4 regions of the Janibacter alkaliphilus genome follow, and region 2 is predicted to be linked to each of the others. Evidence: predicted binding sites of a transcription regulator. Region 2 holds the regulator's gene; each other region holds the start of a gene.
What was found. The regulator LexA, encoded in region 2, represses DNA repair genes until DNA is damaged. The targets are predictions, from matches to a motif close to TCGAACANNTGTTCGA.
Positions count from the first base shown of each region.

Region 1: a site for LexA is predicted at 2,043-2,058, ahead of recA (recombinase RecA). Genes of this name have one in related genera too.
Region 3: a site for LexA is predicted at 2,475-2,490, ahead of BJY28_RS04225 (HNH endonuclease signature motif containing protein). Genes of this name have one in related genera too.
Region 4: a site for LexA is predicted at 2,099-2,114, ahead of BJY28_RS05850 (HNH endonuclease signature motif containing protein). Genes of this name have one in related genera too.

Region 1 is NZ_JACBZX010000001.1:3,132,916-3,137,121, reverse strand. It holds gene BJY28_RS14865 (ABC transporter permease) at 1-369, shown strand, start outside; gene BJY28_RS14860 (ABC transporter permease) at 366-1,190, shown strand; gene BJY28_RS14855 (glutamine amidotransferase) at 1,255-1,980, opposite strand; gene recA (recombinase RecA) at 2,263-3,303, shown strand; gene BJY28_RS14845 (regulatory protein RecX) at 3,306-4,043, shown strand; gene BJY28_RS14840 (class I SAM-dependent methyltransferase) at 4,102-4,206, shown strand, end outside.
Region 2 is NZ_JACBZX010000001.1:2,249,569-2,253,774, forward strand. It holds gene BJY28_RS10840 (NAD-dependent protein deacetylase) at 1-714, shown strand, start outside; gene BJY28_RS10845 (glutaredoxin family protein) at 774-1,205, opposite strand; gene lexA (transcriptional repressor LexA) at 1,272-2,009, opposite strand; gene BJY28_RS10855 (M24 family metallopeptidase) at 2,198-3,406, shown strand; gene BJY28_RS10860 (LysM peptidoglycan-binding domain-containing protein) at 3,642-4,064, shown strand.
Region 3 is NZ_JACBZX010000001.1:877,970-882,175, reverse strand. It holds gene recC (exodeoxyribonuclease V subunit gamma) at 1-132, opposite strand, end outside; gene BJY28_RS04230 (inorganic diphosphatase) at 281-781, shown strand; gene BJY28_RS04225 (HNH endonuclease signature motif containing protein) at 945-2,471, opposite strand; gene BJY28_RS04220 (aminodeoxychorismate lyase) at 2,576-3,496, shown strand; gene BJY28_RS04215 (DUF305 domain-containing protein) at 3,503-4,153, opposite strand; gene BJY28_RS04210 (thioredoxin-like domain-containing protein) at 4,155-4,206, opposite strand, start outside.
Region 4 is NZ_JACBZX010000001.1:1,207,972-1,212,177, forward strand. It holds gene BJY28_RS05850 (HNH endonuclease signature motif containing protein) at 356-2,095, opposite strand; gene BJY28_RS05855 (GNAT family N-acetyltransferase) at 2,224-2,763, shown strand; gene BJY28_RS16785 (VOC family protein) at 2,886-3,080, opposite strand; gene BJY28_RS16790 (VOC family protein) at 3,135-3,245, opposite strand; gene BJY28_RS05865 (winged helix DNA-binding domain-containing protein) at 3,328-4,206, opposite strand, start outside.

The DNA.
Region 1 (4,206 bases), 880 kb from region 2:
GCGGTGACCTCGTGGTGGGCGCTGCTGTGCGTCCCGGTCGGGGTGCTGACCTGCCTGGCCTTCGCGGCGCCCTTCATCGGGATCGCCGCCCGCGCCCGCACCGACGCCGTCTTCAACCTCGTCTTCCGGCTCGTGGTCACCCCGCTGATGCTCTTCTCCGGCGTCTTCTTCCCGGTGGGCTCGCTGCCGGTGGTGCTGCAGGCGCTCGCCGGGTGCACCCCGCTCTGGCACGGGGTCGAGCTCTCCCGGGCCGTGGCAGCGGGGGCGCCGGACCTGATGAGCCTGCTGCACCTGGTGGTGCTGCTCGTGGCGATCGCGCTCGGTGCGCTCCTGGCCCGCACCGGGCTGTCCGCGAGGCTGGTCGGATGAGCGCGCCAGCCCGGACCAGGCCCCCGGTCGGCGCCGCGCTCAGCCCCGGGCTGTGGTTGTGGCGCAGCGTGCTCGCCCGCAACGTCACCACCTTCCGGCGGCAGTGGCCGATCTTCGTCTCCGGCTTCGCCGAGCCGGTCTTCTACCTCTTCTCGATCGGCCTCGGGGTGGGCGCGCTGGTGCCGCTGGTGACCACCGACTCGGGGCGGCAGGTGGACTACGCCCTCTTCGTCGCGCCCGCGCTGCTGGCGGTCTCGGCGATGAACGGGGCGGTGATGGACTCTACCTTCGGGGTCTTCTTCAAGCTGCGCTACGCGCGGATCTACGACTCCATGCTGGCCACCCCGCTGCGTCCGCGGGACATCGCCGTCGGCGAGGTGGCCTGGTCGCTGGTGCGCGGCGGCACCTATGCGCTCGCCTTCTACCTCGTGGCGGTGCTCGCCGGGATCATCGACCCGCTGGCCTCGCCGTGGTCTCTGCTGTGCGTGCCGGCAGCGGTCTTCACCGGGCTGGCCTTCTCCGGGATGGGGATGTTCGCCACGACCTACCTGCGCTCGTGGACCGACTTCGATCTCATCTTCCTCGTCGTCCAGCCGCTCTTCATGCTCTCGGCGACCTTCTTCCCGCTGAGCACCTACCCGGGCTGGCTGCAGCCGGTGGTCCAGCTCAGCCCGCTCTACCACGGGGTGGCGCTGGAGCGGGCGCTCGTCCTCGGCGAGGTCGGTCCGGGGCTGCTGGTGCACGTGGCGGTGCTCACCGCGCTGGGCGGCCTCGGCGCCTGGGGCGCCGCGCGGCGGCTGGACGGTCTGCTGCGCTCCTGAACGAGGGATCGAGGCTGACCCTCGACCTGAGGGTAAGACCGTCGGGCGGACGGATAGAGCCGGGTCAGCGGGCGTGACGGGCGACGAAGGTGCGCAGCACCTCGCGGACGTCGCCGACGTCCGCGGCTCGGGCCTGGGCGACCAGCGCGTCAGCCTCCTCCGGCTCGCAGTAGCCGTGGCCGGCGTAGATCCGCAGCCGCTCGGCGAGGCTGTCGGCGTCCAGCTCGGGGTGGAACTGGGTGGCGTAGACGTTGCGGCCGATCCGGAACATCTGCACCAGGCAGGCCTCGCCGGCCACGAGCAGCGTCGCGCCCTCCGGCAGCACCCGGCAGGCCTCCTTGTGCCCGACGATGGCGTGGAAGTGCTCGCCGACCCCGGCCAGCAGCGGGTCGGTGCGCCCGGCCTCGGTCTGGGTCAGGCGAACCGAGGTCGGCGGCTCGCCGAAGGTGCGGTCGACGACCCCGCCCGGCAGCGAGCCGAGCACACCCACGCCGAAGCAGGCGCCGAGGAAGGGGTGGTCGGCGGCCACCACCCGGGCCACGAGGTCGGCCAGCTCGGCCTCGACCCGGCGCTGCACCGCGGTCTTCTCACGGTCCGTGACGTTGAAGGGGCTGCCCCCGACGATGAAGCCGCTCCAGTCGTCGAGGTCGATCCTCGGCAGCGGGTGCTGCTCCAGCCGGTGCCGGACGAGCTGGTCCTCGCGCAGCCCGCTGTAGCGCAGGAAGGCGGCGTACTCGTCGTCGGCGGCGACGTCGTCGGCCCGGGTGGCCAGCAGCAGGAAGGGCTTCACCCGAGCAGGGTAGGTGGCGCGGGTCGGGGCGCGGGCGGCGTGTCGGCGCGCCGGTGCTTGCCTCGAACAGATGTTCGTCTACGCTCGTCCACAGGTGCCCTCCCGGCGACCTCGAGGTCCACAGCCTCACGGCGGCCGCGGACCGTTGTCGGTGGGGGCTCCTAGCGTCTGACCTGACACGCAACGAGCCCGACAGCGTCGACGGTCGCCGGTGGACGCGCCCGCGCACGAGTGAGAAGAGAGAGGTGTGGCATGGCCGAGGTCACCGCCATCGACAGCAAGATGCAGGAGCAGAAGCTCAAGTCCCTGGACACCGTCATGGGACAGATCGAGAAGGCCCACGGCAAGGGCGCGGTGATGCGCCTCGGCGACGACGTGCGCCCGCCGATCGCGGTCATCCCCACCGGGTCGATCTCCCTGGACGTCGCCCTCGGCATCGGCGGGCTGCCCCGCGGCCGGGTCGTCGAGGTCTACGGCCCGGAGTCCTCGGGCAAGACGACCGTCGCGCTGCACGCGGTCGCCAACGCGCAGAAGGCCGGCGGCATCGCCGCCTTCATCGACGCCGAGCACGCGCTCGACCCGGAGTACGCCAAGAAGCTCGGCGTGGACACCGACGCGCTGCTGGTCTCCCAGCCGGACACCGGCGAGCAGGCGCTGGAGATCGCCGACATGCTCATTCGCTCCGGCGCGCTGGACATCATCGTCGTCGACTCGGTGGCCGCGCTGGTGCCGCGGGCGGAGATCGAGGGCGAGATGGGCGACAGCCACGTCGGCCTGCAGGCCCGGCTGATGAGCCAGGCGCTGCGCAAGCTCACCGGTGCGCTGAGCACCTCGGGCACGACCGCGATCTTCATCAACCAGCTGCGCGAGAAGATCGGCGTGATGTTCGGCTCGCCGGAGACCACCACCGGTGGCAAGGCGCTGAAGTTCTACGCCTCGGTGCGCATCGACGTGCGCCGGATCGAGACCCTCAAGGACGGCAGCGAGCCGGTCGGCAACCGCACCCGCGCCAAGATCGTCAAGAACAAGGTCTCCCCGCCCTTCAAGCAGGCCGAGTTCGACATCCTCTACGGGCAGGGCATCTCCCGCGAGGGCGGCCTCATCGACATGGGGGTCGACCACGGCTTCGTCCGCAAGGCCGGCGCCTGGTACACCTACGACGGCGACCAGCTCGGTCAGGGCAAGGAGAACGCCCGCACCTTCCTCAAGGACAACCCTGAGCTCGCCGACGAGATCGAGTCCAAGATCAAGACCAAGCTCGGCATCGGCGTGCAGCCCGAGGCTCCGGTCGAGGAGCCGGCCGAGGTCCCGGTCGACTTCTGATCGTGGCTCCGCAGGAGAGCGCGCCGGCGACCGCCGCACCGCAGCAGGCCGAGATCGATCGGCTGCGGGCGGCGGTCGCCCGCGTCGAGGCGGGTGAGACGGCGCAGGCGGGCGAGACAGGGCAGCCGGGAGAGGCAGCGCAGGCGGGCGAGGCGTGGCAGCCCGGCGAGTCCGACGCGGGCGCGGGCCTCGGCGTCCGCGGTCCGGGTGCCCCCGGCCGTCCGGTGCCACCACCTGCGCCGGAGGTGGACGAGGAGGCCGACCCCTACGCGGTGGCCCGCGCGGTGGTCCTCCGCCTGCTCACCGGCTCCCCGAAGAGCCGTGCCGAGCTGGAGCGGGCGCTGCGCCGCAAGGGCTGCGCCGACGACGTGGCCGCCGAGGTGCTCGACCGGATGGAGCACGTCGGCCTGGTCGACGACACCGCCTTCGCCGAGACCTTCGTCCGCTCCAAGCAGGCCACCCGCGGCCTGGCCGGCCGCGCACTGGCCCACGAGCTCCGGGCGAAGGGGGTCGACGAGGAGACCGCCCGGGGCGTCCTCGACGAGATCGACCCGCACAGCGAGCGGGAGACCGCCCGCGCGCTCGTGGAGAAGCGGCTGGGGCGGATGCACGGACTGGACCGCGACGTGCAGACCCGGCGGCTGGCCGGGATGCTCGCCCGCAAGGGGTACGGCGGCGAGGTCGCCCACGGCGTCATCCGGGAGTGCCTGGACGCCCTGCCCGAGCACCGCCGCGACTGAGGTGCATCGCGCGTCCCAGCCGGGGTTCGAGGTGCCAGGACCGTGCCAGGCTGGGCCCATGCAGCCCACCTCAGCGTCCGAGCGTGACGTCTCGCCAGCCTCCGCCTCCGGCCAGATGCTCGAGCCCGAGACCGCCCGGGCCTGGGTGGAGAGCTGGGATCGT
Region 2 (4,206 bases):
CCGGACGGAACCCGCCGGGTGACGCCGATGCACCTGTCCGAGTTCGTCGCCAGCAGCCAGGCGCGGCAGCGCTACTGGGCGCGCAGCTACGTCGGCTGGCAGCGCTTCTCCGCGGCCCGGCCCAACGACGGGCACCGTCAGGTCACCGCGCTGCAGCGGCTCGGCGCGATCGGCTCGCTGATCACCCAGAACGTCGACGGCCTGCACCAGGCCGCCGGCACCACCGACGTCATCGACCTGCACGGCCGCCTGTCCCGGGTGGTGTGCATGAGCTGCGGCGACCTCAGCGCCCGCACGGACCTGGACGCCCGGATGCGGGCGCTCAACCCCGGCTACGAGGTGGACAGCGACGAGATCCGGCCGGACGGCGACATCCGCCTCGACGAGGTCGACGTCGAGCGCTTCGTGCCGCCGACCTGCCTGGTCTGCGGGTCGGACATGCTGCGCCCGGACGTCGTCTTCTTCGGCGGGGCGGTCCCCAAGCCGCTGGTGCAGGAGTGCTTCGCGCTCACCGACGCCGCACCGGCGCTGCTCGTGCTCGGGTCCTCGCTGCAGGTGATGTCCGGGCTGCGCTTCGTCCGCCGCGCCGCGGCCCGGGGGATCCCGGTGGTGATCCTCACCCGGGGGCCGACCCGCGGGGACGAGCTGGCCACGCTGCGGATCGACACGGAGCTGGCGCCGGCCCTGGCCGGGCTCGTCGAGCGCCTCGGCTGAGCCTGGTTACGGCCGGCTGATCCGGGCCGAGATCTCACCGACCGCGCGGGTCGGACCGCTCAGCGGGCGGGAGCACCGACCGCCGCGCGGACGATCTCGGGGTCCGGGTTGGTGTGCACCTGCCCGTCGATGACCACGGTCGGCACGACCTCGTCGCCGTCGTTGACCGAGCGGACGTAGGCGGCCGCGTCCGCGTCCGCCCAGATGCTCACCCAGGTGGCCTGCGAGCGGTACTTCCCCAGCGCCCCGCGCAGACGCAGGCAGTAGACGCACCCGGGCCGCCAGTAGACGACCACCCGGTGCGCCGCCGGGTCCGCGGTCACCGCCGCGTGCTTCGGGCCGAGCATGCCGTTGAGCGGGGAGACCCACCAGGCGAGCGCCAGACCGGCCAGGGCGAGCATGATGAAGCCGGGCTGGCCGTCGGCCACCGACCGGCCCACCAGCAGGCCGGTGCCGACGAGGATCGCCACCGGCGGGAGCCAACGCGTCATGACGGACAGCCTGCCAGGTCGCTCGAAGTCACTCAGACAGCAGGCCGCGTCACTCGGACAGGCCGCTCAGACCCGCCGCAGCACCGCCGTGACCTTGCCGAGGATGGTGGCGTGGTCGCCGTCGATCGGGTCGAAGGCGGGGTTGTGCGGCAGCAACCAGACGTGGCCGTCGGTGCGCTTGAAGGTCTTGACCGTCGCCTCGTTGTCGAGCATGGCGGCGACGATGTCGCCGTTGTCCGCCTGCGGCTGCTGGCGCACGACCACCCAGTCGCCGTCGCAGATCGCGGCGTCGACCATCGAGTCACCGACGACCTTGAGCAGGAAGAGCGAGCCCTCGCCGACGATCTGCTTCGGCAGCGGGAAGACGTCCTCGACGCTCTCCTCGGCCATGATCGGCACGCCGGCGGCGATCTGGCCGAGCACCGGCACGTAGCTGGCGTCCGGCCGGGCGTCGCCCTGGCCGGTCGGGTCGTGGTCATCGTCGTCCAGCGCAGCGCCGCCCCGAGGGCCGGCGATGTCGGCGGGCGGGGGAGCCGGGGCGCCGGCGTCGGGGTCGATGACCTCGATCGCGCGCGGCCGGTTCGGGTCGCGGCGCAGGTACCCCTTGCGCTCCAGCGAGGCCAGCTGGTGGGCCACCGAGCTGGGGGAGGTCAGGCCAACCGCCGTGCCGATCTCGCGCAGGCTCGGCGGGTACCCCTTCGCCGCGACCGCGCTGCGGATCACCTCCAGCACGCGCCGCTGGCGCACGGTAAGACCGTCACCGGTGTCCCGCTCCGGGAGGCGGTGGATGTTGTCGTCGCTCATCTCGACCCTTTCGCTGGTGGCTGCGCTCAAGCCTAGGCACCTCGAACACACATATCAAACATCTGTTCGAGCGTGTCGGGGCGTCTGACGCGGTCTCCGGGCCCCCGTGGCACGACGGTGCAGCGCTGGCAGACTCGGGCCCGACGCCGCCGACGCCCGGCGGCCCGGACCGTCCGAGGAGGCCGCCGATGAGCGCCACGCCCGAGACCACGCCCGAGTCCGACACCGGGATCCCGCGCAGCGAGTACGACCAGCGGCTGGCCCGGGTGCGGGCCAGGATGGCCGACCAGGGGCTGTCCGCGCTGCTGGTCACCGATCCGGCGAACCTCTACTACCTCACCGGCTACGACGCCTGGTCCTTCTACACCCCGCAGGTGCTCGTCGTCCCGGCCGAGGACGACATCGTCCTCTACGCGCGGCACATCGACGCCCAGGGCGCCCACCGCACCGCCTGGCTGCCGCTGGAGCAGATCGTCGGCTACCCGGAGAACCACATCCACCGGCCGCACTTCCACCCCTTCGACTGGGTCGCCTTCGACATGCGCCGGCGCGGCCTCGTCGGGCGGATCCACGGCGTGGTCGGGCTGGAGATGGACTCCCACTTCTTCTCGCCCAAGGCCTACCGGGCGCTGGTCGCGGCCATCCCGGAGTGGCGCTTCGTCGACTGCTTCGAGCTGGTGAACTGGGTGCGCGCGGTCAAGTCCGACCGGGAGATCCAGCTGATGCGCACCGCCGCCCGGGTGACGACGAAGGCGATGGAGGCCGCCCTGGGGAGCATCGGGGAGGGCGTCCCGCAGAACGTCGTGGCGGGCGAGATCATGCGTGCCCAGGCCCTCGGCGACGGCGACGCCTGGGGCGACTACCCCTCGATCGTGCCGCTGCTGCCGACCGGCGAGGCGGCCGACACCCCGCACCTGACCTGGACCGACCGCCGCTTCCGGGCCGGCGACGGTGTGCTGCTGGAGCTGGCCGGGGCGCACCGTCGCTACCACGTGCCGCTCACCCGGACCGTCGTGCTCGGCGAGCCCGCCCCTGAGGTGGTGGCGCTGGAGCAGGCCGTCGCCGACGGGCTGCAGCGGCTGCTGGACACCGCCCGCGCCGGGGTGCCGGCCTCGCGGCTGGCCGAGGCGTGGACCTTCGCCCTGGCCGAGCACGGCCTGACCAAGCCCTCGCGGCTGGGCTACTCCATCGGCATCGGCTACCCGCCGGACTGGGGGGAGCGGACGATGAGCATCCGCAGCGAGGAGTCCACGGTGCTCGAGCCGAACATGACCTTCCACGTCATCTGCAGCATGTGGATCTCCGGCGCTGGCTACGGCGTCTCTGAGTCGGTGCGGATCACCGAGACCGGCGTGGAGACCTTCACCAGCCTGCCGCGGGGGCTCATCCGGGTCTGAGGGCTCATCCTGCGGTCGCAGCTGCCCTGCGTCTGCGCAGGTCAGAGGGCTGTCGGTGGTCGATGGTCGACTTCAGGGCATGGACGCACCACGATCTCGGACCGGTCACGATCCGCACGTCTGTTCGACGTCGCGGTTGATCGGGTCGAACGTGCGTGCTACAACTCGTACACCTGTTCGCTCGAACGTCCGTTCGATGTCGGACGGTGCCGGACCACGCCACCTGGAGGAAGCCATGACCGCGACCGCGCTCAGCGCCAGCAGCCACAGCCTCGCCACCGCTCGCCCCGTGCCTGCCGGGCACCCCGCCGACCGGGCGGGGGTGCGGCGGCGCCACCTCGTCTCGCTGCCCACTGGGGAGCAGGTCACGCCCGCCGCGGCACCGACCGTGCGGGTGACCCGGCGCGGTCGCCTCGTCTTGACGTCGGCGGTGCTCGGCGTCGCCCTGGCCACCGGCGCCGTCGCCGCCTGGCCGGCCGGCGCGACCGCGACCCCGGAGGTCGTCACGGTGACGGAGGGGCAGACCCTCGGCGAGATCGCCCGCGCCGAGCTGCCGGACCTGCCGATGGCCGAGGCGGTCTCTGCCCTCGTCGTGGCTAACGACCTCGGCAGCGCCCACGTGCACGCCGGCCAGGAGCTCGTGATCCCGGCGGCCTGAGCCCGCGGCGCCGCCCTCGACCCGCGGCGCCGCGTCAGGTGCCCGGGTCCAGGCTGCCCGTGCGCCGCATGACAGGGGTCGGTCACCGGTCACGGTGACCGGCCCCTCGTCGTGCGTCGTGTCGTGCGTCACCGGCATCGGC
Region 3 (4,206 bases), 1.4 Mb from region 2:
CAGCCACCGCTCGATCCCGCGCTCGGGGACCACGACCACCTCTTCGGCGAAGGGGTCCTCCAGCGGGCGTGACAGCATCGCGGCGAGGCCGTCGGCCAGCCGGTCGGTGCGCTCGGCGCGATGCAGGTGCATGGTCACACCGGCAACCTAACGACCGGCCCCGACAGCCCTGCCGCACCGCCTGACACAGGGTCCGTCGTGTCGGCGATCCGACAGGAGACGGACAGCCGCCAGCGCCGCGGGGTGGTACCGGTGGGGGTGTGAGCGCTACCGTCCGAAGATGGTTGAGAGTTCTACCTGGCCGGACCGTGACGCCATGCACGCCGACGGGGTCTGCGACGTCGTCGTCGAGATCCCTCGCGGCAGCCGTAACAAGTACGAGGTGAACGACGACGGGGAGATGTGGTTCGACCGCCGTCTCGGCGGACCGGCCGGCTTCCCCGGGGACTACGGCTACGTCATCGGCGCCGAGGGCGAGGACGGGGACGGGCTCGATGCCCTGGTGCTCATCGACGAGCCGACCTATCCGGGCATCTACATCCGCACCCGGGTGGTCGCCGCCTTCCTGCTGAAGGTGGGTGAGATCGAGGAGACCAAGCTGATCTGCGTGCCGCGCAACAGCCACTACGTCGACCACCTCGGCGACCTCGGTGACCTGGCCCCGGCCTTCGTCGAGGAGCTGGACTCCTTCTTCGCCGCCTACCGGATGCTCGAGGAGGTCGGGGTCGAGGTGCTCGAGCACCAGGATCGGGAGACCGCCATCGCCACGCTCTGCCGCTGACGGGTCCCCTATCGGTCGGGCTGTCCCGGATGTGCGCCGCTCCTGACGTGCGCCGCTACCGACGCGCCTCGCAGGCTGCCGGAGGGCGGTCTGCGTGCCACGCTGTGCCGCTGACGGGCATGCCTCGACGCCCGCCGTCCTCGGCGGGCGCGGGGCGGGGTGGTCAGGTGTGCCAGGTGACCCCGTCGCCGGTCACGGTGGCGGTGAGGTCGCGCTCGTGCACGAACGTGTGGTGCCGCGGGCAGAGCAGAGCGGCGTTGCTCAGGTCGGTCGCGCCGCCCCGGCTCCACCAGGTCACGTGGTGGGCGTCGCACCACTGCGCGAGCATCGTGCACCCCGGGTAGGAGCAGCCCTGGTCGCGGTGCCAGAGAGCTCGGCGCTGACCAGCCGTGAAGAGGCGGGCGCTGCGCCCGAGATCGAGGATCTGGCTGGGCCCGCCGAGCACGGCGGGCAGGATCGCGGCGTCGCAGGCCATCCGGCGGACCACCGACGGCGGGAGCACCTGACCGGTGGCGGTGACCCCTCCGCCGTGGATCCCGGCGTCGGTCGCGCCCCACGCGCTGCTCGCACCGCCGAGGGCCGTCTGGCCGCCGGTGTGCGAGGTGCTCGGTGGTAGTGCCTGGTCGCGCAGCACGGTCCAGGGGATGGTGACGATGACCTGCGTCTTGTCGGTGGTGGGCATCTCGCCCGGTGCGGAGACACCGCGCCGGACGATCTCGACGAGCGCGTCGGCCTGACGCTGCGGGTGGGTGCGCGTATCGGGGTCCCCGTCCGGCCCGGTCTCGGGGCGGGACAGGGCGGACAGCGCGGCGTCCAGCACCGCCGAGCCCTCAGGGTCGAGGGTCACCCGGTAGCTGGTCATCCCGGCCGGGCCGGGGCACCGGTGCAGCCGTCGGGCGTTGCGCGCGGCGCGGTGCTCCTGCTCGAGATCCCGGCTCGGCCGCAGCAACCGCCCGGTCCGGGTGATCGCCACGCGCAGCTCCCGGTCGGTCATCCCGCCGACCCGCACCGGCCGACCGCGACCCTCCGGTCCGCCAGGCCGGTAGCCGTCCCGGGCCGCGTGCAGCAGCACCCCGAGATCGGTCGCCAGCATCGTCGGGTCGGCCACCGGCGCCACGTCGTCGACGAAGCGCACCAGCCGGTCCGCGCTGCTCGCCGCCAAGTCGCCCCGCTCGAAGGCGGTCAGTACGTCGCCGGTGCCCGCGCTGCGCTCGACCACGCCGAAGACGTCCGGACCCGCTCCCGCGTCGTGGCCGGTGTCCACCTCGCGGCCTGCATCGCAGGGGTCCATGCCGACCGCGCTGTCTCGGTCCGCCACAGACCCGTTCGGGTCGTCGTCCACGTCGGGCACCAGCCCCCGCTGCAGCCCGGCGCGCGCCAGCCGCAGCGCCTGCGCGACGTGACCGGGCGCCGGGTCGGGGGCACGGTCCCCCTCGCACCGGGTCGCCCAGTCGTGGTCGCCCCACCCTCCGTCCCGCGGCAGCCCGCGGGAGAGCCCGTCGCGCAGCAGGGCCACCTCGGCGACGGTGGCGAGGTGACGAAGTCGCCCGAGCTCCGCCAGGGCCTCCGCGATCTCGGCATCGCTCAGCCGCCAGGTGCCTGACCTGCTCGCCCCGTCGACGAGATCGGCGGCAGCGGCCAGCGCCTCGGGGAGCCTCCCGGGGTCGCGGTCTGCCATCGCTGTCGACATGCATCGATCATACGTTCGAGCGCCGACAGCCCTCTGACCTGCGACAACGCACGCTCGACCGCATGCCCGGGGTCGTGCCTGACCTGCCCTCCTACGCTGATCCCATGCCCCGTCCCCGCGTCGTCGCGCTGCTCGCCCCCGAGGGTCCTCGCCTGCACGACCCGCAGGCGCCGGTGGTCGCGGCCGACGACGCCGGGCTGACCCGGGGCGACGGCTGCTTCGACTCCGCCCTGGTGATCCCCGTCGACGCCGGGGGCGACGACCGCCAGGCCGGTGATGACCCCGGCCCGACCCACCAGGTCGTCGACCTGCCCGGCCACCTGGCCCGGCTGGCCGCCTCCGCGCGAGCCCTGGAGATCCCCGCCCCGGACGAGGCGGCGTGGACCGAGCTCGTGGCGACCGCCCTTCGCGCCTGGCCCGAGCCCGGCGAGGCCACGCTGCGCCTCACCCTCACCCGGGGACCGGAGAGCGGCGGGCCGCCCAGGGCCTTCGTCACGCTCACCGAGCGTGCGGCCGGTCGCCCGCAGCGGGGGGCCGCCGCGACGACGACCCGCCCCGTCCGCGCCGTCACGCTGAGCCGGGGCCACCCCAGCGACGCCTTCGTCGACGCCCCCTGGCTGCTCGGCGGGGTGAAGACGCTGAGCTACGCGGTCAACACCGCCGCCCTGCGCGAGGCCCGACGGCGCGGCGCCGACGACGTCATCTTCACCAGCACCGACGGCTACGCCCTGGACGCCCCGACGGCCGGCCTGCTCGTCGTGCGGGACGGCGCCGTGCTGAGCACCCCGACCGGCGGCACCGGCATCCTGGCCTCGACCTCGATCGGCGCCATCCTCGCCGCCGCCGAGGCCGAAGGGCGCTCCGCCCGCCACGAGCTGGTCCAGGTCGCGGACCTGCTCACCGCAGACGGCGTCTGGCTGGTCGCCTCCAGCCGCGGTCCGACCCCGGTGGGCGAGCTCGACGGCCGCGCCGTGCCGGTCGACGACGGGCTCGTCGCCGACGTGGCCCGGTGGGCGGGCTTCTGACCCCGCTCAGGGGCTCGGCAGCGGCTCCCCGTCGCGCGCCTCGAGCATCTCCGTCATCGTCTCCACCTCGACGGTCTGGCTGTCGATGATGGACTGGGCCAGGGTGCGCACCGGCTCGGTCTCGGCGGCGTCCACCGCGGTCTGGGCCATCGGCACGCCGCCCTCGTGGTGGCGGATCATCAGCTGCAGGTAGAGCACCTCCGCCTCCTCGCCGGTGGCCTGCTCCAGCTCCTTGAGCTCCTCGGCGCTGGCCATCCCGGGCATGCCGGACGAGCCGCCCGAGGACATCGACCCCGAGGACATCGCGTCCGAGCCGCCGTGCTCGTGCCCCTCCATCCAGGCCATCGTCGGCTCGGAGGAGGTCGCCGGCAGCCCCCACACCTGCAGCCAGCCGGCCATCTGCCCGGACTGGTGCGACTGGGTACGGGCGATGTCGTAGGCGAGCTGGCGCACGTCCGCGTCGTCGGTGCCGTCGCGGATGATCAGCGACATCTGCACCGCCTGGTCGTGATGGGTCTGCATGTCCCGGGCGAAGCCGGCGTCGACGCTGCCCTCCTCCGGGGCCCCGCTGCCGCCGCCCGCGCGCCCCACCGCGATCCCGGCCACCAGCCCGACGGCCAGGGCGACGATCGCGGCGAGGATCCCCTTCGGCTGCATGTCAGCCCTGGATCAGGTTGTCGGTGCCGTCGGTCCCGCCGGTGCAGGCCGCG
Region 4 (4,206 bases), 1.0 Mb from region 2:
ACTGCTCGGCTCGTCGCGTGACCTCGGCTGGCCGGTCACCTGCGATGCGTGAGGCCTACCGCAGCTTGCGCGTGGAGATGGAGCGAAGGCGACCAGGCGTGTGGCGGAGACGACCAGGCGTGAAGGGCGGAGCACGACTCGACGTGAAGGGCGGAGCGTCGCGGCGCTGCCGCGATGGTCCTAGATGGTCGAGCCTCAGGTGCGGGTGGAGCTGACCGTGGTGCTCGCCGTCGGTCAGCGTCAAGGCGAGGGCGGCGCTGAGGTGAGCATGACGCTGGAGTGAGGGCGGCCCTGCGGTGAGCTCGTCGCTGGGGTGAGGGCGGCACCGAGGTCAGACGGTGCTGATCACGCGGTGTCACCGTCGGTCGCGGACGAGGGTGAGCCGTCGTCGAGGACCGTCACGGCTGATCTGTGCGTGGTAGCCGCGGTCGAGCAGGCGGTGGTGGTGCCCGCAGAGGGGGACCGCGTTGTCGAGGTCGGTGCGGCCGCCGGACCGCCACGCGGCGAGGTGATGGATCTCGGACCAGGCGAAGGGCACGTCGCAGCCGCCGATCGCGCAGGTGTCGTACCTGGTCGCCAGGGCGGCGCGCTGGGTCGAGGTGAAGAAGCGGGTCTGACGGCCGAGGTCGAGCGGCTGCCCGTCGGTGCCGAGGACGGCGGGGATGATCCCGGCCGCGCACGCCAGCTGTCGCAGCTGCCCGGCGGAGACAGGGTGACCGGTGTCGCTGGCTCCGACCCTGGGGCCGCCGGACCGCGTCCCGTTCGACCCTGGTGCCTGCAAGTTCGGCACGCTCGACTCCGCACCTGGTGAGCCTGACCCGGTCGCGCCTCGCTGCGGGGTGCTCGGGCCGCTCTGGCCGGTGCCGGCGGCGCCCTTCTGCAGGTCGTGCAGGCGGGTGGTGACGACGAGGGTGGCGGCGGTCTTCTCGTGCAGGTGGTCGGTCGGCAGATGGGTGAGCAGGGTGGCGAGGTCCTGGCCCTGGCGACGCATCCGAGCCAGGCGACGGTCCTTCCAGGTCATCGACGGGTCGTACCAGGAGGGCTCGGCGCCGTCGTTCGCCCCCGAAGAGGCACGCCCTGTGCTTCCGTCGACCCCTCTGCGCCCGTCGACCCCGGTGCTTCTGTCGCAGTCATTGCCGCTGTCTCGTGCCGGTGTGCGCCGGCGTGGGGAGGACATCGCGTCGAGGACCTTCTTCAGCACCAGCCCGGGGACGGTGGGCACGGTGAACTGCCCGAACATCGTGCCGTCGTCGTTGTCCTTGATCCAGAACGAGCACCGTTCCCACGCGGCGTCCTCCTCGCGGGTGACGACGGTGCTCTCGTGGGTGTCGGCCGCGGCGGTGTCGCCGGTGACTCGTTCCAGCACGCGCGCGGCCAGGCGTCGTAGATCCCGCGGCGCGCGCCCCCTGGCCAGGCGCACCAGCTCGACCTCGCACCGCGCTCGGACCTCGGCGCCGGTCCCGTCCGGCAGGTCACCCATGACCCCGGTGATGACGTCGACCTGCTCCGGCGAGAGATCGCCCGCCAGCTGTGCCCGTGCCACGAGTGACAGGCCGGCCCGCGGTGACGTCGCCGCCTCGGCAGGGTCCGTGTCGGACGGACCGCTCGGGCCGGTCGGCCCTCCAGCGCCCTCTCCACCGACACCCGATCCGTCAGACGCCGGTCCGTCCGGCGCCGATCCACCGGCCATGTCACCGCCCACCTCTGTCGTATCGCTCAGATCCGTCCCGAGGAGGCCCTCGCCGAGGGCCTCCACCCGTCGCGCCTGGCGGTGCGCCGTGCGCGGGTCAGTGCCGGTCACCCCAGCCACCCACGCTGCCGGGGTCCGCGCCCCACCTGCTTCGTCGGCGCGGGCGGCGCTGGCGATCGCGGCACCCTTGTCACGCAACGCCTGCGTCCGGTTGACCAGCCGCGTCAGCTCCCGCAGCACTGCTGCCAGGTCGTGCGAGGTGACCCCGCGAGCGCGTGCCAGCGCGTCGAGCTCGTGGTCGAGCAGGTCCAGCCCCGCGTGCAGCTGACCGCAGACCCCGCCGGCGCACCGGTCGACACCGGAGGTGGCTGCCTCCGGGGTCTGCACGAGCGTGTCGCCTGCCATGAACCGAACATACGTGCGACCACCGACAGCGTCAGCCCACCTTCTGGTGCTGTGGACCGTCGGTGTCTCGTCGCCACGCATGTGCACTGTCACGGCCCGCGCGGCGCCCAGGTTGAGACGATCAGTCGGTGATCCCGCTGGCCACCGCCCGGCTCCGGCTGCGCCCCTTCGACATGGGCGACGTCGACGCGATCCTGGCCATCCACCAGAGCCAGCAGCTGCGTCGGTTCATCCCGACCCAGGTGCTCGAGGACGAGTCCGAGGTCCCGGCGCGGGTCGCCCGCTTCGCCCGCTTCGACGACGACCCGACCCTCGGCATCGTCGCCCTCGAACGACTCGGAGACGGCTGCGTCGTCGGCCTCGTCATGGCCCAGCCGATCCCCGCGTCGGAAGGCGTCGCCCTGAACGACGTCGAGATCGGGTGGCGCGCGCACCCCGAGCACAGCGGGCAGGGATACATCACCGAGGGGGCGAGAGCGGTCCTTCACCACCTGCTCGGCTCCGGCCTGCCGCGGGTCGTCGCCGTGACAAGTCCCGACAACCACGCCTCCCAGGCCGTGTGCGAGCGCATCGGGATGCGCCCTGCCGGGACCACCACGGACTACTACGACACGTCGACCATCCTCTTCGTCGCCGAGGCAGAGCCCAGCGACACGTCAAGGCTGTGAGCCAGCCGCGCATCACGCCGATGCCTTCCTATCCGGTGCTATTGCTCCTGCACTAGACATGAGGAGAGTCTGGTACCGAACCCGCTGGCGCGGAGTCGTGCATCGCGCGGTCATCGCCTCCCTCAGGTCGTCGACCACACCCCGAGCTCGTTGCCTGCCGGGTCGTGGAAGTGGAAGCGGCGCCCGCCCGGGAACTCGTAGGGCCCGTCGGTCACCGTGCCGCCCGCCTGGCGAACCGCCTCCACCGACGCGTCGAGGTCGTCGGACCACAGCAGGACGAGCGGTCCGTCCGTCGAAGGCGGGCTCTGGGTGGTGATGCCGCCGGCCTCGCCGGGTGCCCCGAGCCGCTGGAAGCCGGCGTACGTCGGCCCCTAGTCGGTGAAGGTCCAGCCGAAGGCGCTCTCGTAGAAGGTCTTGGCCGCGTCGAGGTCGGTCGCGCCGAGCTCGACGTAGTCGATCGCGTGATGAGTGTGCTCTGTCATGCGCCGACCCTGGCACCGACCACCGACAGCGCCCCTCCGCGCCAGCGACAGCCCCTCCGAGAGTGGCGGCAGCCCGAACGCCTCACCGCGGCAGCCCCGCCGTCAGCCGCGGCAGCGCCTTCTCCACCGGACCGGGCAGCACCCCGCCGAAGGGGGTGACCACCACCGGGTCGCTCGCGGCCCTCTTCCCCTTCGCCCGCTGCCACGTGCCGAGCGCTCGCCCGGCGCGGATCACGGTCGGTCGGAAGACCCCGTTCTTGCCCGGCACGACGTGCTCGCGCTCCTGCGCGTCGGTCATCACCGCGGAGCGGTCGCCGTAGCCGAGGACGATCTCGTCGAAGCCCGGCAGCAGCAGCGGCGCGCTCGTCGCCCGCTTCCGCGAGCCGTACGCCTCCAGCACCAGCGGATCCACCCAGTGCCGGGCGCCGCCGACCTTGATGCTGGTCAGCTCGGCGGTCGCCGTCTCCAGCACCGGGGCGATGTCGCGGCGCAGCAGCTTGCTCCACCAGAGGAACTCCTTGTCGGTCACCGGCCCGTGGCTGCGCAGGTAGCGCGCGCACCACCGCGCGACCGCCTCCTCGCGTGCCAGCGGCGTCTGCGGCGGCAGCCACCGCTCGCTGAGCACGAACCGCTGCTCCACCGACCCGCCCTCGGTGACCCACGTCGGTCCGAGGCAGAGGATCTGGGAGAGCGCGAGGTGGAAGATGAGGTGGTACCCGCGACCGGAGTCCACCGGCAGCTCGGCCTCCTCCCACACGGCGAGCAGCCCGGCGCGGGTCAGCCCCTCGGCGGGGATCGTCGCCCCGGCCAGCGCCTCGGCACGACCCAGGTGCTCATCGGTGAGCCCCAGCTCGGCGCGTCGCCGCGCCGTGGCCTGCTGGGTCGCCGCGCCCATGAGGTCGAGCATCCAGCCGAGGTCCTCCGCGGCGACGACGAAGAGGGTCCCGCGCATCGGCCAGGA